DNA from 2 places in the Peribacillus sp. JNUCC41 genome. Region 2 is predicted to be linked to the other one. Evidence: a T-box and tRNA genes for the amino acid it is inferred to sense, from the RefSeq annotation. Region 2 holds a T-box; the other holds one or more tRNA genes.
What was found. A T-box is a leader RNA that pairs with one kind of tRNA and senses whether it is charged. The one in region 2 lies ahead of leuS (leucine--tRNA ligase), so its partner is inferred to be a tRNA-Leu.
Positions count from the first base shown of each region.

Region 1: it encodes a tRNA-Leu, which carries the amino acid that the T-box ahead of leuS (leucine--tRNA ligase) is inferred to sense. The anticodon was not compared.

Region 1 covers NZ_CP062163.1:1,909,173-1,921,020, reverse strand. Annotated here, with positions in the region: gene clpC (ATP-dependent protease ATP-binding subunit ClpC) at 1-2,420, opposite strand, end outside; gene JNUCC41_RS09515 (protein-arginine kinase McsB) at 2,551-3,627, opposite strand; gene JNUCC41_RS09510 (protein-arginine kinase activator protein McsA) at 3,624-4,175, opposite strand; gene JNUCC41_RS09505 (CtsR family transcriptional regulator) at 4,197-4,658, opposite strand; rRNA gene rrf (5S ribosomal RNA) at 5,001-5,116, opposite strand; rRNA gene JNUCC41_RS09495 (23S ribosomal RNA) at 5,181-8,113, opposite strand; rRNA gene JNUCC41_RS09490 (16S ribosomal RNA) at 8,291-9,840, opposite strand; tRNA gene JNUCC41_RS09485 (tRNA-Ala) at 9,999-10,074, opposite strand; tRNA gene JNUCC41_RS09480 (tRNA-Pro) at 10,086-10,162, opposite strand; tRNA gene JNUCC41_RS09475 (tRNA-Arg) at 10,172-10,248, opposite strand; tRNA gene JNUCC41_RS09470 (tRNA-Leu) at 10,264-10,352, opposite strand; tRNA gene JNUCC41_RS09465 (tRNA-Gly) at 10,365-10,439, opposite strand; tRNA gene JNUCC41_RS09460 (tRNA-Leu) at 10,445-10,526, opposite strand; tRNA gene JNUCC41_RS09455 (tRNA-Lys) at 10,536-10,611, opposite strand; tRNA gene JNUCC41_RS09450 (tRNA-Thr) at 10,654-10,729, opposite strand; tRNA gene JNUCC41_RS09445 (tRNA-Val) at 10,741-10,816, opposite strand; rRNA gene rrf (5S ribosomal RNA) at 10,827-10,942, opposite strand; rRNA gene JNUCC41_RS09435 (23S ribosomal RNA) at 11,007-11,848, opposite strand, start outside.
Region 2 covers NZ_CP062163.1:1,192,629-1,204,476, reverse strand. Annotated here, with positions in the region: gene JNUCC41_RS05930 (gamma carbonic anhydrase) at 1,615-2,133, opposite strand; gene JNUCC41_RS05925 (alpha/beta hydrolase) at 2,344-3,147, shown strand; gene JNUCC41_RS05920 (hypothetical protein) at 3,218-3,613, opposite strand; gene JNUCC41_RS05915 (tRNA 5-(aminomethyl)-2-thiouridylate-methyltransferase MnmM) at 3,751-4,323, opposite strand; gene JNUCC41_RS05910 (tRNA modification radical SAM protein MnmL/YtqA) at 4,313-5,278, opposite strand; gene JNUCC41_RS05905 (SMI1/KNR4 family protein) at 5,447-5,953, shown strand; gene JNUCC41_RS05900 (DUF2524 family protein) at 6,049-6,312, shown strand; T-box leader at 6,467-6,698, shown strand; gene leuS (leucine--tRNA ligase) at 6,753-9,167, shown strand; gene JNUCC41_RS05890 (S8 family peptidase) at 9,492-11,848, shown strand, end outside.

The DNA.
Region 1 (11,848 bases), 720 kb from region 2:
TCGCCTTGTCGGATTGCAAACTCATTATTCACGACATCCATTACGACCGTTTGCCCTTTTTTCACGTTGCCCTTAAGCAACTCTTCGGATAGATAATCTTCTACATGCTTCTGAAGTGCCCTGCGGATTGGCCGTGCCCCATATTCCGGATCAAAACCTTCCGTAGCAATTTTATCTCTAGCCGCATCTGTCAGCTCCAAGTATATCTCCTGTTCTTTCAAACGGGTAGTAAGCTGATTTGACATTAATGTAACGATTTGTTTCAAATGATCCTTCTCTAATGAGTGGAACACGATAGTTTCATCAATACGATTCAGGAATTCCGGACGGAATGCACGTTTGAGTTCTTCCATCACTTTCCCTTTCATATTTTTATAGTCTTGACCAGTATCCTGGATGTTAAAGCCGACATACTTATCAGTTTTCAAGGCAGACGCCCCTACATTCGATGTCATAATCAGAATGGTGTTCCTGAAATCGACAGTACGCCCCTTGGAATCTGTCAGTCTTCCGTCTTCCAATACTTGAAGAAGAATATTGAAAACATCCGGATGCGCCTTTTCTATTTCATCAAGCAGAACGACGGAGTATGGTTTCCTCCGCACTTTTTCCGTTAACTGACCGCCTTCTTCGTATCCAACATATCCTGGAGGGGATCCAACAAGACGTGAAGTCGAATGTTTCTCCATATATTCGGACATATCGATGCGGATCATGGCATCTTCATCACCAAAAATGGATTCAGCTAAAGCACGGGCCAGCTCTGTTTTACCGACCCCTGTAGGCCCCAAGAAAATGAATGAACCAATTGGACGTTTAGGATCCTTCAATCCTGCCCTTGCACGTCTTACTGCTTTAGAAACCGCAATGACAGCCTCTTCCTGCCCAATTACACGATCATGGAGGATTGACTCCATATTAAGCAGTTTGTCTGACTCTGTTTGCGCCAATTTAGTGACTGGAACTCCCGTCCAACTGGATACGACGTGTGCAATGTCATCCACAGTCACTTCACTGTTCTCCTGCCCTTGTTTTTCTTTCCAAGTTTTTTTCGTTTCTTCCAATTGTTCTCTTAAGCGTTGTTCTGTATCGCGAAGTGAAGCAGCTTTTTCAAATTCCTGACTCTGAACGGAAGCATCTTTTTCCTTACGAACATCATCCAGCTTCACTTCAAGTTCTTTTAAGTTAGGTGGCGTTGTGTATGAACGCAGCCTTACCTTGGAACCAGCTTCATCAATCAAGTCAATCGCTTTATCCGGTAAAAAGCGATCGGAAATATAACGGTCGGATAATTTGACTGCGGCATCAATCGCTTCGTCAGTAATCGATACGCGGTGATGTGCCTCATAACGGTCACGCAGCCCCTTGAGAATTTGGATGGATTCCTCAATAGTCGGCTCATCGACTTGGATTGGCTGGAATCGGCGTTCAAGCGCAGCATCCTTTTCAATATACTTCCGGTACTCATCCAAAGTCGTGGCACCGATACATTGTAATTCGCCTCGCGCCAGTGATGGTTTAAGGATATTGGAGGCATCAATGGCACCTTCTGCACCACCTGCACCGATCAATGTATGCAATTCATCGATGAATAGGATGATATTACCCGCCTGACGTATTTCATCCATAACTTTCTTCAACCGGTCCTCAAATTCACCCCGGTATTTAGTACCGGCCACAACAGTACCCATATCAAGTGTCATTACACGTTTATCACGTAAAATTTCAGGTACCTCATTATTGATGATCTGTTGGGCAAGCCCTTCAGCAATGGCTGTTTTACCAACACCAGGTTCACCGATTAATACTGGGTTATTTTTTGTACGACGGCTCAATACCTCGATGACACGCTGTATTTCCTTACTTCTTCCGATAACGGGATCCAAACTTCCTTCCCTGGCAATCGCCGTTAAATCACGGGCAAGGCCATCCAGTGTCGGCGTGCTTGCATTTGAAGCGGCTGAACCTTGATGACCACCAGATTCATTACTTCCCAGAAGCTGCAATACTTGTTGCCGCGCTTTATTTAAACTTACTCCCAGATTATTCAATACGCGGGCAGCTACACCTTCCCCTTCTCGGATAAGACCTAGAAGTACATGCTCTGTCCCGACATATGAGTGACCTAATTTTCTTGCCTCATCCATGGAAAGCTCAATGACTTTCTTGGCTCTTGGGGTATAATGTATCGTTTGAGCCGTATCCTGTCCACGGCCAATTAAATTTTCCACTTCTTTCTGAATCTTATCCGGACCCAATCCAAGAGCATATAACGCTTTGGCAGCAATACCATCACCTTCTCGGACAAGGCCCAGTAAAATATGTTCCGTGCCAATATTATTATGACCTAAACGGATTGCCTCTTCTTGGGCTAATGCTAATACTTTCTGGGCTCTTTCAGTAAAACGACCAAACATCATAGGGAATTCCTCCTTAAGAATTTTCGTTTTGAATAAGATTGCTGGCAATTCACTAAGTTATGACAGAAGCTTCTTCTTGCTCCATATCTATTACATGAAATGTGATACTCCCTAAAGAGGTCAATGACCTCTATGAGGAGGAAGATTCCGTAAAATTCAAGCGTTCCCGAATGAGTGCTGCTCTACGGATATCCCTTTCATGGGGTCTTAAAGGGCCACCTGCGTACTTTTGTAAAAATCCCGGCTGCGTCAAAATCATCAGCTCATTTAGAATGCTTTTAGAAATATTCTTTATATACCCAAGATCTATCCCTAATCTAACATCGGAGATACAGGTAGCTGCTTCCTTGGTCTCGATGATGCGGGCATTGGACAAAATCCCATATGAACGGAAAATTCTATCTTCTAATTGTATGTGGGAAGTCCTCGCTAATGCATCCCTCGCTGACCGTTCCTGGGCTATGATTTGTTGCACTACACTTGTTAGATCTTCAACGATATCCCTTTCCGACTTTCCAAGAGTAATTTGATTGGAGATTTGAAAAATATTCCCCAAGGCTTGACTGCCCTCTCCATAAATCCCTCGAACCACCAACCCCAATTGGTTGATAGCCGGTATGATATTATTCATCTGCTGTGTAAGGACAAGGCCTGGCAGATGCATCATGACTGAAGCCCTTAACCCTGTTCCCACATTAGTCGGACAACTTGTTAGGTATCCTCTTTCCTCATCATATGCATAGTCTATGGATTCTTCAATCCAATCGTCAAGAACATTTGCAATCTTTAATGTTTCCTTTAGCTGCAGCCCCGACATTAAACATTGAATACGGAGATGATCCTCTTCGTTTATCATGATACTTATTTCTTCATTTTCCGAAAGGAGACATGCGCTTTTCGCTGAATCTTCAACTAAATGGGGACTTATTAAATGCTTTTCAACGAGAACGCGCTTTTCAAGTGGCTGTAATTGGTCGATTTCTAAAAGTTCCAGTTTTCCAATCTCCGGGGTTACTTCTTCTTCGATCCTTTTTTTGACCAATTCAATGATTTTTTTAGCTTCTTCGTTAGAAAAGGAGGTTGGGAAGGTAAAGTCTTTAAAATTCCTGGCCAGCCGAATCCGCGAACTCAATACAATATCGATTTCCGGCCCTTCGGCACTCATCCAGGAACTCAGGGCGTTTTCTACAAACTTTTCCAAGCTCATAATTCCTCGCCTCCCTCTTGCGCTTCATACCTTTTTTCAAGGGAACGAACCTTATCTCTTACCTCTGCCGCTTTCTCAAACTCCTCTTGATCAATGTGGACCTTTAAAACTTCTTTTAAATCCAAAATTTGCTTTCGAAGATATATGCTGCCACCAATCCTTTTTGGAATTTTCCCTATATGTGCTGTATTGCCGCTGTGAACCCTCTTTAAAATGGGATTTAACTGTTCATTGAACGTTTTATAACATTCGGCACAGCCAAACTTACCAATATGGACAAACTCTTTATAAGATCGATGACAATGCGGGCAACGCCTCTCTTCCGTTTTGGGAAATGCATTTGCCTTTGTCTGTTGAATATTCGACTCCATATTCAACAATCCTGCTAATAAATTATTTATTGAAAAACCAGGTCCACCTGCATCCATAAACATTTCACCTTTTTCTTGGGCACATTTCTCACAAATCATGACTTCTGTCTTTTTTCCATTGATGATTTTGGTGAAGTGCAGGGTAGCAGGCCTTTGATGACATTCTTGGCAAATCAACGTTCATCACCTCTGCCAGTTTCATTTATATTTTAAAGTCGTAAGCATCGCAGTTAAAATTCTTGCCCTAAGCTCATCGCGGTCAGGTAGGTCGATATAAATCACCGATCTATCTATGACACTCATCATTATCTTTGCTTCTCTTTCATTAATGACGTCTTCATTCATCAGCCTTGAAATTACTCCTTCAGCCATCGATTGGGTTACCCTTGAACCAATAAGCGATAATAATTGGTTGATAAGTTGCACGGAATCCTGTGATTCGACTTTCATGATGCGTATATAACCGCCGCCACCACGCTTACTCTCCACAACATAACCTCTCTCGATGGTAAACCTGGTATTGATTACGTAATTGATTTGAGAAGGAACACACTGAAATTTATCTGCTATTTCACTTCTTTTAATCTCTAAGATATCTTTTTGACTTATTTCAAGTACTTGCTTCAAATAAGTTTCGATAACATCAGATATGTTTCTCACTCAGCCTCCTCCATTCTGACTTTGACTATATTTGACTATTATTATACAAGGAATAATGCATTTTGCAACTTAAACGCACTTTCTTTTTCTGTATTATCCATTTTCTCCAAATTATATGTAGTTACATACCCCATTGAACATTAAAATTGAAATATCTTACATAAATACCCTAAAAAGATAAATACAAAACCTGATATTTTCTTCTCTCTTAAGGTTTCACCACTTTTAAATTAGGCCCAATTCAAATAAGGCCAGCCCTATGCTGGCCCTGAAAATAAAAAACCTTTTTTTTAATCACGAACAACAAAAAAAGACCAGCCGGATGGCTGATCTTTTTAAATGGCTTGGCGGCGTCCTACTCTCACAGGGGGAAACCCCCAACTACCATCGGCGCTGAAGAGCTTAACTGCCGTGTTCGGAATGGGAACGGGTGTGACCTCTTCGCTATCGCCACCAAACATAAAAGGAACGTTGTTCCTTCAAAACTAGATAATAAGAAGGTATTTCATTTTTTAAAAAGCGTTGGTTAAGTCCTCGATCTATTAGTATCAGTCAGCTCCACATGTCGCCACGCTTCCACCTCTGACCTATCAACCTGATCATCTTTCAGGGATCTTACTAGCTTGCGCCATGGGAAATCTCATCTTGAGGGGGGCTTCATGCTTAGATGCTTTCAGCACTTATCCCGTCCGCACGTAGCTACCCAGCTATGCCTTTGGCAAGACAACTGGTACACCAGCGGTGCGTCCATCCCGGTCCTCTCGTACTAAGGACAGCTCCTCTCAAATTTCCTGCGCCCGCGACGGATAGGGACCGAACTGTCTCACGACGTTCTGAACCCAGCTCGCGTACCGCTTTAATGGGCGAACAGCCCAACCCTTGGGACCGACTACAGCCCCAGGATGCGATGAGCCGACATCGAGGTGCCAAACCTCCCCGTCGATGTGGACTCTTGGGGGAGATAAGCCTGTTATCCCCGGGGTAGCTTTTATCCGTTGAGCGATGGCCCTTCCATGCGGAACCACCGGATCACTAAGCCCGACTTTCGTCCCTGCTCGACTTGTAGGTCTCGCAGTCAAGCTCCCTTGTGCCTTTACACTCTACGAATGATTTCCAACCATTCTGAGGGAACCTTTGGGCGCCTCCGTTACTCTTTAGGAGGCGACCGCCCCAGTCAAACTGCCCACCTGACACTGTCTCCCACCCCGATAAGGGGCGCGGGTTAGAATTTCAATACAGCCAGGGTAGTATCCCACCAACGCCTCCACCGAAGCTAGCGCTCCGGCTTCTCAGGCTCCTACCTATCCTGTACAAGCTGTACCAAAATTCAATATCAGGCTGCAGTAAAGCTCCACGGGGTCTTTCCGTCCTGTCGCGGGTAACCTGCATCTTCACAGGTACTATAATTTCACCGAGTCTCTCGTTGAGACAGTGCCCAGATCGTTACACCTTTCGTGCGGGTCGGAACTTACCCGACAAGGAATTTCGCTACCTTAGGACCGTTATAGTTACGGCCGCCGTTTACTGGGGCTTCGGTTCAAAGCTTCGCTTGCGCTAACCTCTCCCCTTAACCTTCCAGCACCGGGCAGGTGTCAGCCCCTATACTTCGCCTTGCGGCTTCGCAGAGACCTGTGTTTTTGCTAAACAGTCGCCTGGGCCTATTCACTGCGGCTTTTCTGGGCTATTCACCCTAAAAAGCACCCCTTCTCCCGAAGTTACGGGGTCATTTTGCCGAGTTCCTTAACGAGAGTTCTCTCGCACACCTTAGGATTCTCTCCTCGCCTACCTGTGTCGGTTTGCGGTACGGGCACCTTACATCTCACTAGAGGCTTTTCTTGGCAGCGTGGAATCAGGAACTTCGGTACTATATTTCCCTCGCCATCACAGCTCCGCCTTAATGGAAACGGGATTTGCCTCGTTTCCGGCCTAACTGCTTGGACGCGCATATCCAACAGCGCGCTTACCCTATCCTTCTGCGTCCCCCCATCGTTCAAACGATGTATAGGTGGTACAGGAATATCAACCTGTTGTCCATCGCCTACGCCTTTCGGCCTCGGCTTAGGTCCCGACTAACCCTGAGCGGACGAGCCTTCCTCAGGAAACCTTAGGCATTCGGTGGAAGGGATTCTCACCCTTCTTTCGCTACTCATACCGGCATTCTCACTTCTAAGCGCTCCACCAGTCCTTCCGGTCTGACTTCAACGCCCTTAGAACGCTCTCCTACCACTGACACCCAATGGTGTCAATCCACAGCTTCGGTGATACGTTTAGCCCCGGTACATTTTCGGCGCGGAGTCACTCGACCAGTGAGCTATTACGCACTCTTTAAATGGTGGCTGCTTCTAAGCCAACATCCTGGTTGTCTAAGCAACTCCACATCCTTTTCCACTTAACGTATACTTTGGGACCTTAGCTGGTGGTCTGGGCTGTTTCCCTTTCGACTACGGATCTTATCACTCGCAGTCTGACTCCCAAGAATAAGTATTTGGCATTCGGAGTTTGACTGAATTCGGTAACCCGTTGGGGGCCCCTAGTCCAATCAGTGCTCTACCTCCAATACTCTCATCTTGAGGCTAGCCCTAAAGCTATTTCGGAGAGAACCAGCTATCTCCAGGTTCGATTGGAATTTCTCCGCTACCCACACCTCATCCCCGCACTTTTCAACGTGCGTGGGTTCGGGCCTCCATTCAGTGTTACCTGAACTTCACCCTGGACATGGGTAGATCACCTGGTTTCGGGTCTACGACCTCATACTCATTCGCCCTATTCAGACTCGCTTTCGCTGCGGCTCCGTCTCATCAACTTAACCTCGCATGAAATCGTAACTCGCCGGTTCATTCTACAAAAGGCACGCCATTACCCATTAACGGGCTTTGACTACTTGTAGGCACACGGTTTCAGGATCTATTTCACTCCCCTTCCGGGGTGCTTTTCACCTTTCCCTCACGGTACTGGTTCACTATCGGTCACTAGGGAGTATTTAGCCTTGGGAGATGGTCCTCCCTGCTTCCGACGGGATTTCTCGTGTCCCGCCGTACTCAGGATCCACTCAGGAGGGAACGAAGTTTCAACTACAGGGTTTTTACCTTCTTCGACGGACCTTTCCAGGTCGCTTCATTTACCCCGTTCCTTTGTAACTCCATGTTGAGTGTCCTACAACCCCAAGAGGCAAGCCTCTTGGTTTGGGCTAATTCCGTTTCGCTCGCCGCTACTCAGGAAATCGCGTTTGCTTTCTCTTCCTCCGGGTACTTAGATGTTTCAGTTCCCCGGGTCTGCCTTCAGTACCCTATGTATTCAGGTAAAGATACTGTTCCATTACGAACAGTGGGTTTCCCCATTCGGAAATCTCCGGATCAAAGCTTACTTACAGCTCCCCGAAGCATATCGGTGTTAGTCCCGTCCTTCATCGGCTCCTAGTGCCAAGGCATCCACCGTGCGCCCTTTCTAACTTAACCGTTAAAAAAGATCTTACAGATGCTTTGAAAAAAATTAATTGCCTTCTATCTATTATCTAGTTTTCAAAGAACAATGCAGAAAGAATGACATCACATCGTGATGCTTGTCTTTCCTATTTGAATGAATTACTCATTCAAAACTGAACAAAACAAAAGCGCTCTCGTAATTATCCTTAGAAAGGAGGTGATCCAGCCGCACCTTCCGATACGGCTACCTTGTTACGACTTCACCCCAATCATCTGTCCCACCTTAGGCGGCTGGCTCCATAAAGGTTACCTCACCGACTTCGGGTGTTACAAACTCTCGTGGTGTGACGGGCGGTGTGTACAAGGCCCGGGAACGTATTCACCGCGGCATGCTGATCCGCGATTACTAGCGATTCCGGCTTCATGCAGGCGAGTTGCAGCCTGCAATCCGAACTGAGAATGGCTTTATGGGATTCGCTTACCTTCGCAGGTTTGCAGCCCTTTGTACCATCCATTGTAGCACGTGTGTAGCCCAGGTCATAAGGGGCATGATGATTTGACGTCATCCCCACCTTCCTCCGGTTTGTCACCGGCAGTCACCTTAGAGTGCCCAACTGAATGCTGGCAACTAAGATCAAGGGTTGCGCTCGTTGCGGGACTTAACCCAACATCTCACGACACGAGCTGACGACAACCATGCACCACCTGTCACTCTGTCCCCGAAGGGGAAAGCCCTATCTCTAGGGTTGTCAGAGGATGTCAAGACCTGGTAAGGTTCTTCGCGTTGCTTCGAATTAAACCACATGCTCCACCGCTTGTGCGGGCCCCCGTCAATTCCTTTGAGTTTCAGCCTTGCGGCCGTACTCCCCAGGCGGAGTGCTTAATGCGTTAGCTGCAGCACTAAAGGGCGGAAACCCTCTAACACTTAGCACTCATCGTTTACGGCGTGGACTACCAGGGTATCTAATCCTGTTTGCTCCCCACGCTTTCGCGCCTCAGTGTCAGTTACAGACCAGAAAGTCGCCTTCGCCACTGGTGTTCCTCCAAATCTCTACGCATTTCACCGCTACACTTGGAATTCCACTTTCCTCTTCTGCACTCAAGTCCCCCAGTTTCCAATGACCCTCCACGGTTGAGCCGTGGGCTTTCACATCAGACTTAAGGAACCACCTGCGCGCGCTTTACGCCCAATAATTCCGGACAACGCTTGCCACCTACGTATTACCGCGGCTGCTGGCACGTAGTTAGCCGTGGCTTTCTGGTTAGGTACCGTCAAGGTACCAGCAGTTACTCTGGTACTTGTTCTTCCCTAACAACAGAACTTTACGACCCGAAGGCCTTCTTCGTTCACGCGGCGTTGCTCCGTCAGACTTTCGTCCATTGCGGAAGATTCCCTACTGCTGCCTCCCGTAGGAGTCTGGGCCGTGTCTCAGTCCCAGTGTGGCCGATCACCCTCTCAGGTCGGCTACGCATCGTCGCCTTGGTGAGCCATTACCTCACCAACTAGCTAATGCGCCGCGGGCCCATCTATAAGTGACAGCGTAAACCGTCTTTCCATCTTCTCTCATGCGAGAAAAGAACGTATCCGGTATTAGCTCCGGTTTCCCGAAGTTATCCCAGTCTTATAGGCAGGTTGCCCACGTGTTACTCACCCGTCCGCCGCTAATCTCAGGGAGCAAGCTCCCGTCGATTCGCTCGACTTGCATGTATTAGGCACGCCGCCAGCGTTCGTCCTGAGCCAGGATCAAACTCTCCGAAGAAATGTTTGACTTGCTCATTTGCTTTTTTAATAGTGTGTGCTCACTTAAAATTTAACGTTGGCGCTTTGTTTTGTTCAGTTTTCAAAGAGCAATTTGACTCTTCTTAAAGAATCAACTTTCTTATCATATCAAAGCCAAATGGGCTTGTCAAGTTTTTTTGGTGGAGCCTAGCGGGATCGAACCGCTGACCTCCTGCGTGCAAGGCAGGCGCTCTCCCAGCTGAGCTAAGGCCCCAAAAAAAATCATGGTCGGGAAGACAGGATTCGAACCTGCGACCCCTTGGTCCCAAACCAAGTGCTCTACCAAGCTGAGCTACTTCCCGAAAAAAATATGGTGCGCCCGGCGGGAGTCGAACCTACAACCTTCTGATTCGTAGTCAGATGCTCTATCCAATTGAGCTACGGGCGCATATTAAGATGAAGATGGTGCCGAGGACCGGAATCGAACCGGTACGGTAGTCACCTACCGCAGGATTTTAAGTCCTGTGCGTCTGCCAGTTCCGCCACCCCGGCATAAATAAATAGTGGAGCGGAAGACGGGATTCGAACCCGCGACCCCAACCTTGGCAAGGTTGTATTCTACCACTGAACTACTTCCGCGAACATGCGGGTGAAGGGACTTGAACCCCCACGCCTTGCGGCGCCAGATCCTAAGTCTGGTGCGTCTGCCAATTCCGCCACACCCGCATAATAAAATGGTGAGCCATGAAGGATTCGAACCTTCGACCCTCTGATTAAAAGTCAGATGCTCTACCAACTGAGCTAATGGCTCATATAAACTATTTATATATGCTATATCAAGCTTGTATGAAAATGGTGCCGGCAAGAGGACTTGAACCCCCAACCTACTGATTACAAGTCAGTTGCTCTACCAGTTGAGCTACACCGGCAAGTGTAAAAATGGTGGAGGATGACGGGATCGAACCGCCGACCCTCTGCTTGTAAGGCAGATGCTCTCCCAGCTGAGCTAATCCTCCATATATAACTGCTTGGCGGCGTCCTACTCTCACAGGGGGAAACCCCCAACTACCATCGGCGCTGAAGAGCTTAACTGCCGTGTTCGGAATGGGAACGGGTGTGACCTCTTCGCTATCGCCACCAAACATAAAAGGAACGTTGTTCCTTCAAAACTAGATAATAAGAAGGTATTTCATTTTTTAAAAAGCGTTGGTTAAGTCCTCGATCTATTAGTATCAGTCAGCTCCACATGTCGCCACGCTTCCACCTCTGACCTATCAACCTGATCATCTTTCAGGGATCTTACTAGCTTGCGCCATGGGAAATCTCATCTTGAGGGGGGCTTCATGCTTAGATGCTTTCAGCACTTATCCCGTCCGCACGTAGCTACCCAGCTATGCCTTTGGCAAGACAACTGGTACACCAGCGGTGCGTCCATCCCGGTCCTCTCGTACTAAGGACAGCTCCTCTCAAATTTCCTGCGCCCGCGACGGATAGGGACCGAACTGTCTCACGACGTTCTGAACCCAGCTCGCGTACCGCTTTAATGGGCGAACAGCCCAACCCTTGGGACCGACTACAGCCCCAGGATGCGATGAGCCGACATCGAGGTGCCAAACCTCCCCGTCGATGTGGACTCTTGGGGGAGATAAGCCTGTTATCCCCGGGGTAGCTTTTATCCGTTGAGCGATGGCCCTTCCATGCGGAACCACCGGATCACTAAGCCCGACTTTCGTCCCTGCTCGACTTGTAGGTCTCGCAGTCAAGCTCCCTTGTGCCTTTACACTCTACGAATGATTTCCAACCATTCTGAGGGAACCTTTGGGCGCCTCCGTTACTCTTTAGGAGGCGACCGCCCCAGTCAAACTGCCCACCTGACACTGTCTCCCACCCCGATAAGGGGCGCGGGTTAGAATTTCAATACAGCCAGGGTAGTATCCCACCAACGCCTCCACCGAAGCTAGCGCTCCGGCTTCTCAGGCTCCTACCTATCCTGTACAAGCTGTACCAAAATTCAATATCAGGCTGCAGTAAAGCTCCACGGGGTCTTT
Region 2 (11,848 bases):
TGTTTGGGTCAACTACTCGTGAGTTAGAGCGTTTTACTCGTGAGTTAGAGCAGTTTACTCGTGAATTAGAGCAGTTTACTCGTAAGTAGCGTTTTACTCGTGAGTTAGTAGAATTTACTCGTAAGTTTGAGCGTTTTACTCGTGAATTAAAGCAGTTTACTCGTGAGTAAGAGCAGTTTACTCGTGAATTAGAGCAGTTTACTCGTGAATTAGAGCAGTTTACTCGTGAGTTAGAGCGTTTTACTCGTGAGTTAGAGCAGTTTACTCGTGAGTAGAGCAGTTTACTCGTAAGTTAGAGCGTTTTACTCGTAAGTTAGAGCAGTTTACTCGTAAGTTAGAGCAGTTTACTCGTGAGTAAGAGCAGTTTACTCGTGAGTTAGTAGCAGTTTACTCGTGAATTAGAGCAGTTTACTCGTGAGTTAGTAGCAGTTTACTCGTGAGTAAGAGCGTTTTACTCGTGAGTAAGAGCAGTTTACTCGTGAATTAGAGCGTTTTACTCGTGAATTAAAGCAGTTTACTCGTGAGTTAGAGCGTTTTACTCGTGAGTTAGAGCAGTTTACTCGTGAGTTAGTAGAATTTACTCGTGAATTAGAGCAGTTTACTCGTAAGTAGCGTTTTACTCGTGAGTTAGTAGAATTTACTCGTAAGTTTGAGCGTTTTACTCGTGAATTAAAGCAGTTTACTCGTGGAGTAAGAGCAGTTTACTCGTGAATTAGAGCAGTTTACTCGTGAATTAGAGCAGTTTACTCGTGAGTTAGAGCGTTTTACTCGTGAGTTAGAGCAGTTTACTCGTGAGTAGAGCAGTTTACTCGTAAGTTAGAGCGTTTTACTCGTAAGTTAGAGCAGTTTACTCGTAAGTTAGAGCAGTTTACTCGTGAGTTAGAGCAGTTTACTCGTGAGTTAGTAGCAGTTTACTCGTGAATTAGAGCAGTTTACTCGTGAGTTAGTAGCAGTTTACTCGTGAGTAAGAGCGTTTTACTCGTGAGTAAGAGCAGTTTACTCGTGAATTAGAGCGTTTTACTCGTGAATTAAAGCAGTTTACTCGTGAGTTAGAGCGTTTTACTCGTGAGTTAGAGCAGTTTACTCGTGAGTTAGTAGAATTTACTCGTGAATTAGAGCAGTTTACTCGTAAGTAGCGTTTTACTCGTGAGTTAGTAGAATTTACTCGTAAGTTTGAGCGTTTTACTCGTGAATTAAAGCAGTTTACTCGTGAGTAAGAGCAGTTTACTCGTGAATTAGAGCAGTTTACTCGTGAGTTAGAGCGTTTTACTCGTGAGTTAGAGCAGTTTACTCGTGAGTAGAGCAGTTTACTCGTAAGTTAGAGCGTTTTACTCGTAAGTTAGAGCAGTTTACTCGTAAGTTAGAGCAGTTTACTCGTGAGTTAGAGCAGTTTACTCGTGAGTTAGTAGCAGTTTACTCGTGAATTAGAGCGGTTTACTCGTGAGTTAGTAGCAGTTTACTCGTGAGTTAGTAGCAGTTTACTCGTGAGTAAGAGCAGTTTACTCGTGAGTAGAGCAGTTTACTCATGAGTTAGTAGCATTTACTTGTGAGTCTGTAACGTTTACTGGTGAGTTTCAGTATAATACTCGTAACTTTCAGTCAATTGGTGGTGAGTTACTTTATTCGTTCCGCCGTTTTATAGTATTGTCCTTTTTCGGCGTATTCACGTACAATGCGTTCCATATCCTGGCGGTCTTCTTCGTTGATTTCGCGAATGACTTTAGCTGGACGTCCGAATGCCAGCATGTTCGGTGGAATGACTTTACCTTGGGGAACGAGACTGCCGGCACCGATGAAGGCCCCTTCGCCGATTTCGGCTTCATCTAGCACGATCGATCCCATGCCGATCAAAGCTCCTTTGCGGATTTTACAGCTATGTAAAATGACCTGATGGCCAATGGTCACTTCATCCTCGATGACCAATGGATTATTTGGGCTTTGGTGCAGGACACTGTTATCCTGTATACTGACTTTTTTCCCGATGATGGTTGGGGATACATCACCGCGAATGACGGAATTGAACCAAATGGATGTTTCGTCGCCGATTTTGACATCACCTGTCACGACAGCATTCTCAGCGATATAAGCGCTTTCAGCGATTTCAGGTTCTTTGCCTTTATACGGATAAATAATCAATTTCAATCATTTCCTTTCCGAAGTGAATGTTTTTATGTATTATTTTAATATACCGTATGCAAATACACTTGGCTATTTATAATAGCAATGTACAACTTGTTAGATTTCTTTTTTGTCGAAAATCACGAATATGGTTATAATTTATATATATTATTTTGACTATCATGAATCGTACACAACAAGTGAAAAGCGAAAGGGGGATTTCGAATGTGGAAATGGGAGACAGAAGGAGACGCAAAAGGAGTCATTGTCATCATTCATGGGGCAATGGAACATCACGGACGTTATAAGTGGGTAACACAAATGTGGCTTTCAGCTGGATACCATGTCGTCATGGGCGACCTTCCTGGGCAGGGTATGACAACTCGCGCCTACCGGGGACATATCGATTCCTTTGATGAGTATTTGGACGAAGTGAAAAGCTGGATAGAAGAGGCTTACGAATATTCGTTGCCGGTCTTTTTGCTTGGACACAGCATGGGTGGTTTGATTTCGATACGCCTTCTTCAGGAAGAGGAATGGGACATTGCAGGGGTGATTCTTTCTTCTCCATGCTTGGGCCTCGTAACGAAGCCGCGGAAGTTCCTTACAACCATCTCGCATGGTTTGAACATCGTGATGCCTCAGTTCAGGGTAGATTCCGGATTGACACCTGAAATGGCAACGAGAAGTGCGGAAATCCGTGAATCCGATAGAAACGATACATTATATATCACGAAGGTTTCAATCCGCTGGTATCGCGAGCTTGCACAGGCCATGAAGGATGCTTTTGAAGAGATCCCTGAATTTCAGGATGTGCCGCTTTTGGTCATGCAGGGCGGAGATGACCGAATCGTGAATAAGAAGGCGGTTCGTGAGTGGTTTAATTATAACTTGGCCAGTGAAAAGCAATATAAGGAATGGCCGAAGCTTTATCATGAAATCTTCAATGAACCAGAGCGGGATGATGTATTTCAATATGCGCTGAGTTTTGTTGAAAACCGTTTAAAGATATTAGGGTATGTCGTTTGATCAGTACATACTTTCACGATAAATGAAAAAACTGCCGAATGTAAATCTCGGCAGCTTTTTTTTATTTGGTTCAGCCTGCGTTTTTAAGCATTTCATTCGATTTGATGACCGGTGCCCAGAAAGTAACCGGATACATAAATTGTTTTAAATGTGTAAGTTCTTTTTTATTGGATAATGCGGTCGATAGAAGATAAATGGATTTGAAGGTCAAGTCATTGGCGAATAGGTCCAAAAGAGTCGCTTTCATATTCATGATCGCTTCATGGTTTTGGGTGGAAATCATTAAATCGAGCTGTGGCAGGAACTTATCAAAATGATGATCGAATTGTTTGAGGTCCTCCATGTTTTTTTGTTTTTCTGTCAACGAGTTAAGCGAGCTGACAAAATCCCCGTATTGCTCATTTGAATCCCTTTTGATTTTTTCAGTCAATATATCCGTCAGTAATGAAGTAGGCAAATGTTCCATTCTCTGCACCCTCTTATCTATTTTCTATCATTATAATCATTATAGACGAAAAATTCAAAAAGTTATGATTGGTAATTCTGCTGCCTGCGAGTTGGGATTGAAAAAACACCGTTCGTGGCGAACGGTGTCAAAAGTCATCATCTTTTTTCAATCGCGACAATGAATGGCGGATTATTTGCTTGGTTGATGAACCCGTATTTCAGGATATGGGCTTTCTGTTGAGGGAAGTTCTCTACGTAATCCATCAATGCATCCCGTTCTTCCGATCCCCCCGGATGACCATGGTAAATGACGAGGATGATGATGCCTTCAGGCGCCATCAGTCCGAACAGCTGTTCAATGGCTGATATTGTCGTATCGGCTTGGGTAATGATTGATTTGTCTCCGCCAGGAAGGTAGCCTAGGTTGAAAATGGCACCTGTGATCTTTCCGGAATGTTCATTCTTGATGTATTTGCTTAAATGTTCATGCCCATCGTGAATGAGGGTGCAGCGCTCTTGTAAATTCTCGGCGTCCAGTTTCGCCGCTGTGGTTTGGATCGCTTCTTTCTGAATATCGAAACTATAGACATGTCCATTTACACCTGTAAGCCCTGCAAGAAAGGCCGTATCAAAACCGTTGCCCATCGTCCCATCCATGGTTATATCCCCGGGGCGGACCGCTTTTTCCAGCAGAATCCTGGCGAATGGCAAAATTCGATCAAGCTTCATGATTGTACCTCCGTGTGATGATTCTTCCCTGCCAGCTGTTGCGGCGTTTCAATTCGGCGTCAATGGCATTCAAGACATCCCATTTATTGACGCTCCACATTGGACCGATCATCAAACCGATCGGACCGTCACCCGTAATGCGATGGACGATCATTTCTGGAGGGATTATTTCGAGCTGGTCACATACCAGGCTGACATAATCGTCACGGTCAAGAAATTCGAGCAGGCCTTTTTCATATTGTTTGACCATCGGTGTCCCTTTTAATAGATGAAGTAAATGGATCTTTATCCCCTGCACATCGAGTTTGGCGACTTCACGGGCTGTTTCCATCATCATGCCGTAATCTTCCTGAGGTAGGCCATTGATGATATGGGAACATACGCGGATGCCGTGTTTACGCAGTTTATCGACGCCTTCTTTGTAGCAATCGAAGTCGTGGGCACGGTTGATCATCGTTGCGGTCTTTTCATGAACGGTCTGGAGACCAAGCTCCACCCAAAGGTAGGTGCGTTCGTTCAATTCAGCTAAATACTCGACTACATCATCCGGAAGGCAATCCGGGCGTGTCGCGATCGAGAGTCCGACGACACCTTCCTGGGTCAATACACTTTCGTATTTCTCGCGAAGCTCTGCCACGGGTGCATGCGTATTCGTGAACGCTTGGAAATAGGCCATATATTTTCCATCTTTCCATTTATGATGCATCCGTTCGCTGATCTTCTTGAACTGTACGTCGAGGGGTTCAACCCTGTTGCCAGCAAAGTCACCAGAGCCTGAGGCACTGCAGAAGGTACAGCCGCCATGTGCGACGGTGCCATCACGGTTCGGACAGTCAAAACCGCCATCCAGGGCAACTTTAAAGACCTTATGTCCAAAATGTTCCCTCAGGTGGTAATTCCATGTATGATATCGTTTGTTATCCGTTGCATATATAAATGGGTTTGCTTGATTCAAATCAGCAACCTCCTAAATAAAATAAAGAGCAACATATATTATACAACATTCTCGCAGCTAGGTCTTTTTTCGAAAAATAAGCGTATACTGTATACTTGAAGGCTAAACATTTTGCTGCTATTTCCAGTATATCTTTGAATGACTATATCCAATCGGGAGCTGATGGACATGACCGGTCAAGTTGAAGAAGCGATTAATCAAATGAAAAAGAAATTAGCCGAAAATAATCAGGTGATCGAAGTAAATGAAGATGGGTTCATATACAAAGCCACTTGCACCTTCAATTCACCTGCTTCGGATGAACAAATTCATTCCTTTGAAAAGAAAACCGGACTGCTTCTGCCCGAGGATTATAAGGAGTTTTTAAAAATAACAAATGGATGCCGTCTGTTCGATAATGTGGAATCGGGTGGGGAAAATGATTTATACAGTCTGGATGATATTATTAATTACACATATGAAAATTCCTACGAGGGATGCTATAAAGTGGCCTGCATTTATCAAGATAATATCGTCATCGATGGGGAAGCAGTCGCTAAAGGCGATAAGGAGTATTTAATGGTAAAAGGCCATATCGATGATTTTGAAGAAGGCGAGAAACTCCATATGGGCTTTGCTGAATGGATCGAGCAGTTCATTTCCCATCAAGGTGAGAAGTTTTGGGATAAAGGTTGAATGCTCAAAAAAAATGATAATCCAACCGTTATTTGCTCAAACTAGACAAGATGATTCCGAATCATCCAAATGAGACGCGAAGGAGAGGGTTTGAAATGGCAACCAGACAATCCGTCGATCATTTTTTAGAGCAATGTGAAGGGGCTCTCCATTTTGCAGAGTATGAATTTAACGAGGCCTCACGGCAGGAGCATTATGATGATGAACAATTTCAAAATTCGCAAAAGTATATCGAAGAGGCTTTGACGGATATGGAGCGATTGTATGCCAGTTCGAATGACCAGCAACGGGAAATGCTTTCGCGGATGAAGCAGCAGTTGAATCAATTGAGGAATGAAATGATCTTACTGCGACATTAAATGGAAGCAAGGGAGCTATGAATGAATAGCTCCCTTTTTTGCACAATTTTTCTTTAAATCGCATATATAATGAAAAACCTGTCGATAATGTTTATGTACGGCTATTGCAATTGTCGGTGAAATTGACTAGAATAAAATAAAATGCAATATTCTCATAAAGACTGTGATGAGGAATAGTAGCGGTTTAAACCAGTAAAGAGAGTTGACGGGTGGTGCAAGTCAACCTGGGATGGTCGTGAACTCGCCTTGGAGTCCCGGGTGTGAAGGTGAAAAGTAATGCCTGGCGTTTTAATCCATGTTACGGATGTTTTAAGCTGGGCGGATTTTAGCTATCGCCAATGTGGGTGGTACCGCGGGAAGATATACATAATCCTCTCGTCCCTATTTTGGGATGAGGGGTTTTTTATTGTTTTTTTATACGGAAATTAGGAGGAAATGATATGAGTTTTGATCATAGAAGCATAGAAACGAAATGGCAAAAGTATTGGGAAGGCAATAAGACATTCAAAACGGGTGAAGAAAGCGGCAAACGCAAATTCTATGCGCTGGATATGTTCCCGTATCCTTCAGGGGCCGGTCTTCATGTAGGGCACCCGGAAGGTTATACGGCAAGCGATATCCTGGCACGGATGAAACGGGCGCAGGGATATAATGTATTGCACCCGATCGGCTGGGACGCTTTTGGACTTCCAGCAGAGCAATATGCGATCGATACGGGAAATGATCCAGCTGAATTCACGGAGCACAACATCAACACGTTCCGCCGCCAAATCAAAGCCCTTGGTTTTTCTTATGACTGGGATCGCGAAATAAACACGACAGATCCCGACTATTACAAATGGACGCAATGGATCTTCTTGAAATTATATGAAAAGGGCCTTGCATATATTGATGAAGTGGCCGTTAACTGGTGTCCGGCACTTGGTACGGTATTGGCTAACGAAGAAGTCATCGATGGGAAAAGTGAGCGTGGGGGCCATCCGGTGGAGCGCCGTCCGATGAAACAGTGGATGCTTCGTATCACGGCGTATGCAGACCGTTTAATCGACGATCTGAATGATGTGGATTGGCCGGAAAACATCAAGGATATGCAGCGTAACTGGATTGGCCGTTCCGAGGGAGCGGAGGTTACATTCAATATCGATGGCTTTGATGAAACATTCACGGTGTTCACGACTCGTCCGGATACGTTATTCGGTGCAACATATGCCGTATTGGCACCTGAACATCAGTTTGTCGATAAAATTACATCGGCTGATCAAAGGGGCGCAGTTGAGGCCTATTTAGATGAAGTGAAACATAAAAGCGACTTGGAAAGAACAGACTTGGCAAAGGATAAATCAGGCGTGTTCACGGGGGCTTATGCCATTAACCCGGTAAACGGCGAAAAAATGCCGATCTGGATTGCCGATTACGTGTTGATCAGCTACGGAACAGGAGCAATCATGGCCGTTCCTGCCCATGATGAGCGTGATTATGAGTTTGCAGTCAAGTTCGACTTGCCGATCAAGGAAGTCGTAGCTGGCGGAGACGTGACAAGTGAAGCATATACAGGCGATGGACTTCATGTGAATTCGGAATTCCTTGATGGATTGAATAAAGAAGAAGCCATTTCGACCATGATCAAATGGCTGGAAGAAAAAGAAATCGGAACGAAGAAAATAACATACCGCCTTCGCGATTGGTTATTCAGCCGTCAGCGTTACTGGGGTGAACCGATTCCAATCATCCATTGGGAAGACGGCACGATGTCTCCAGTGAAGGAAGAAGATCTTCCGTTGATTTTACCAAAAACTACGGACATCAAGCCTTCAGGTACAGGCGAATCACCACTTGCGAACATATCGGAATGGGTGAATGTTACGGATGAAAACGGACGAAAAGGGCGCCGTGAGACAAACACGATGCCACAGTGGGCAGGCAGCAGCTGGTACTTCCTACGTTATATCGATCCTGACAACAAGGAAGCACTAGCAGATCCTGAAAAATTAAAAGAATGGATGCCGGTCGACATTTATATCGGCGGCGCCGAGCATGCGGTGCTTCACTTGCTTTACGCTCGTTTCTGGCATAAATTCCTGTATGATATTGGTGTCGTGCCAACGAAGGAACCATTCCAAAACCTATTCAACCAAGGAATGATCCTTGGCGAGAATAATGAAAAAATGAGTAAATCCAAAGGGAATGTCGTGAACCCGGATGATATCGTTGAAAGCCATGGTGCCGATACACTTCGCATGTATGAAATGTTCATGGGACCATTGGATGCTTCGATTGCCTGGTCCACAAACGGATTGGACGGTTCTCGCAGATTCCTTGACCGTATCTGGCGTTTATTGGTCAACGATGACGGTACGATCACAGATAAGATGACAAAAACGGATGACACGGGCAAGCTCGAAAAAGTCTATCATCAAACGGTTAAAAAAGTGACCGAGAACTATGAGGAATTGAAATTCAATACGGCGATTTCACAATTGATGGTATTCATTAATGATGCTTATAAAGCGGATTCGCTTCCTAAAGTATATATCGAAGGCTTCGTAAAGCTGCTTGCACCAGTTGCACCGCACATCGCCGAGGAAATTTGGTCTAAACTGGGTCATTCCGAAAGCATCACGTACGGAACATGGCCGGCTTTCGACGAAGCGAAGTTAGTGGATAACGAAGTCGAAATCGTCATCCAAATCAACGGAAAAGTCAAAGCGAAATTAATGGTGCCGACTGACACTACGAAAGAAAAACTGGAAGAAATCGCGATGGGTGATGATTCCATCAAAGAACAAATCGATGGGAAAACCATTCGTAAAGTGATTGCCGTACCAGGCAAATTAGTCAATATCGTCGCCAACTAAATAATAATGATTGGAAGCTGTCCCGCATACTTTTACTGCGGGGCAGCTTTTTTTCGCAGTCATTGACCGGCCATAGGAAATAGGTCATGTTAGGATTTTTACCGATTTGAATCTATCGAATATTGGCAACGACTATCGTCATGGGATGACCATCGCAACTCAAATATCTTGCTTAATTGGTACATGTGAATCATTTTTCGGCTTGATGGACAAATAAATCAAGCATTTGACATAAAAAAGGGAAAAAATTGGTTGATAAAATTTTACAGTGTGATAGTTTGGTATAGTACTATTATTTTTTAACCAATTATTGGAGGGGAAACCGTGAAATTTAAGAATGTGAGTCGAATTACGGCGTGTGTACTAATTTTTTCACTGATTTTCAGCTTGATGATTCCGCTAAATTCTCAAGCTGCACCAGCAACACCCGTTGAAAATGTAAAAACGATCAAAAATGGGGACACTTTGGACGGAAAGTTTGAAAAACCGGATGTTCAATGGTATCAAATCAGTCCCACAACAGAAGAAATACAAAAGTTCTCCCATATTGAGTTCGAAGTCAATTCGGACAAAATCTTGAATATCTCCGTATATCAAGATAAAGAAAAAGCAGAAAAAGATGAGAGCAATTATATGGTCTCTTCTTATCCTGATGAAGAAGCCGTAGTCGATTTCCCATATGCTTGGGAAGGCACATATTATGTTAAAGTTGAATATTTCGGCGATACGGATGATGAGGGAAATCCGATCCCGGATGCGGAAAATGTAGCTGAATACTCCATCAATGCGCATTCAGTAACATTGCCGCCATCGGCCGGGGACGAGGGGGAGGAACTCGAATCATGCCCGGTTGAAGTGAGTGTAAACGATAAGAAAACGGGAGAATCCATGTTGAAAACACTCCGCGTGTTTAGAGATGAGGTTCTCACGAAGTCGCCTGAGGGACGCACCCTTTCCTCTTTATACTATAAAGCTTCGCCATTCCTGGCTCTTCATCTTGCCGGGAATAAAACGGCAAGGGAAGCCGTTTATAATCACTTAGTCGAGATTAAGCCCCTTATAGAGGATCTTAATGAAAATGGAGCAAGCAGTACGGCAGTCATTGACAAGAAACAGGCACCTGCCATTAAAGCACTATTTGATAAGACAGCAGATGTAGCACCTGCTGGATTGAAAAAAGAAATGAACAGCATTGCAAAGAAAATCAATCTTGATAAGCTTGCAGGTGAAAGAATCGTCGATATCGCAAGCAAAGCGGGAATCGAACTTCCTGCTTCGAAAAATGTAAAGAACAAATATATTGTCAAACTTAAACCAGGGAAGTCATTGAGTTCAGTCCAATCCAAGATAAGCGGAAAAGGATATGGAACATTATCGGCACCTAAGCAACAAGAGGTTCTGTATGATGATATGTATGTAGTAGAGTTAAAGAACCAAGCTAAAATGAGCACAGCAGCACTATCCGGTATCGAAAAACTTCCAGAAGTGGAATATATCGAGCCGGTAAAAACGTACAAAGCATTTTCTGCCGACATTCAATCACCGTATCAATGGTCTTTAGCTAACGCCGGTGGGGAAGAAGGCATAAAGGGAGCGGACATCGATAACGAAAAACTGCAGAACCTTATTAAGAAACGTAATTTAAAAGATACATTGGTAGCTGTCATCGACACAGGAGTCGATGATTCACTTGCAGATCTACAGGGTGTCGTTAAAATGGAGTCAGGTAGGAACTTCATCGATAAGAAAGAAAAAGCGATCGATGACAATGGCCATGGTACACATGTATCCGGAATCATCGCTGCCAAAGCGGATAATGGATATTCCATGCAAGGAATCAATCCAGTAGCTAAAATCATGCCTGTGAAGGTCTTGGACTCTTCAGGATATGGAGACAATGAGAAAATTGCACTAGGTATTAAATATGCTGTGGATCATGGTGCAAAGGTCATAAACCTTAGCTTGGGCGGAGAATACAGCAGGACAATTGAATATGCTTTGAAACATGCCGCTGCCAAGAATGTAATGGTTGTCGTAGCAAGCGGAAATGATGGGATGGAGGGCCTTTCTTATCCTGCATCATCTAAATACGCCATCTCCGTCGGTGCAACCAATGCCCTTGATTTAGTATCCGATTATTCCAACTATGGATCGAAATTGGACATGGTCGCTCCAGGTACAGGCATCCCGAGCCTTGTGCCTAATGGGAATGTTACCTACATGGATGGTACATCAATGGCAACTCCCCATGTTGCAGCAGCTACAGCTCTTTTATTATCCGGAAACCCTGGGTTGAAAGTGAATGAAGTAAGGGAAATCCTTCATGAGACATCGGAGTATGTCGCTTTTGAAGAAGAAGATAATGTAGACCCTTATGAGGACTATCAACCAGAAGATGGAGAAATCATAATGCCGGAAGAAGAGCTGCCTGTCGGAAAAGATTTAGTATCTGGATATGGAAGACTGAATGCGTACAGTGCTCTTAGTGCCGTGGATTTACAAGCTAAAGTCAATCTTGTGATGGACACGCAAACAAAACTGACTGGTTCAGCTAAAAAAGGTTCAGTAATCGAAGTGAAAAGCGGAAACAAAACACTCGGTAAAGGAACGGCGGCAGCTAACGGAACGTTCACCGTTACGATTCCGGTCCAAAAAGCTGCGCAGCAGCTAACGGTGAATAT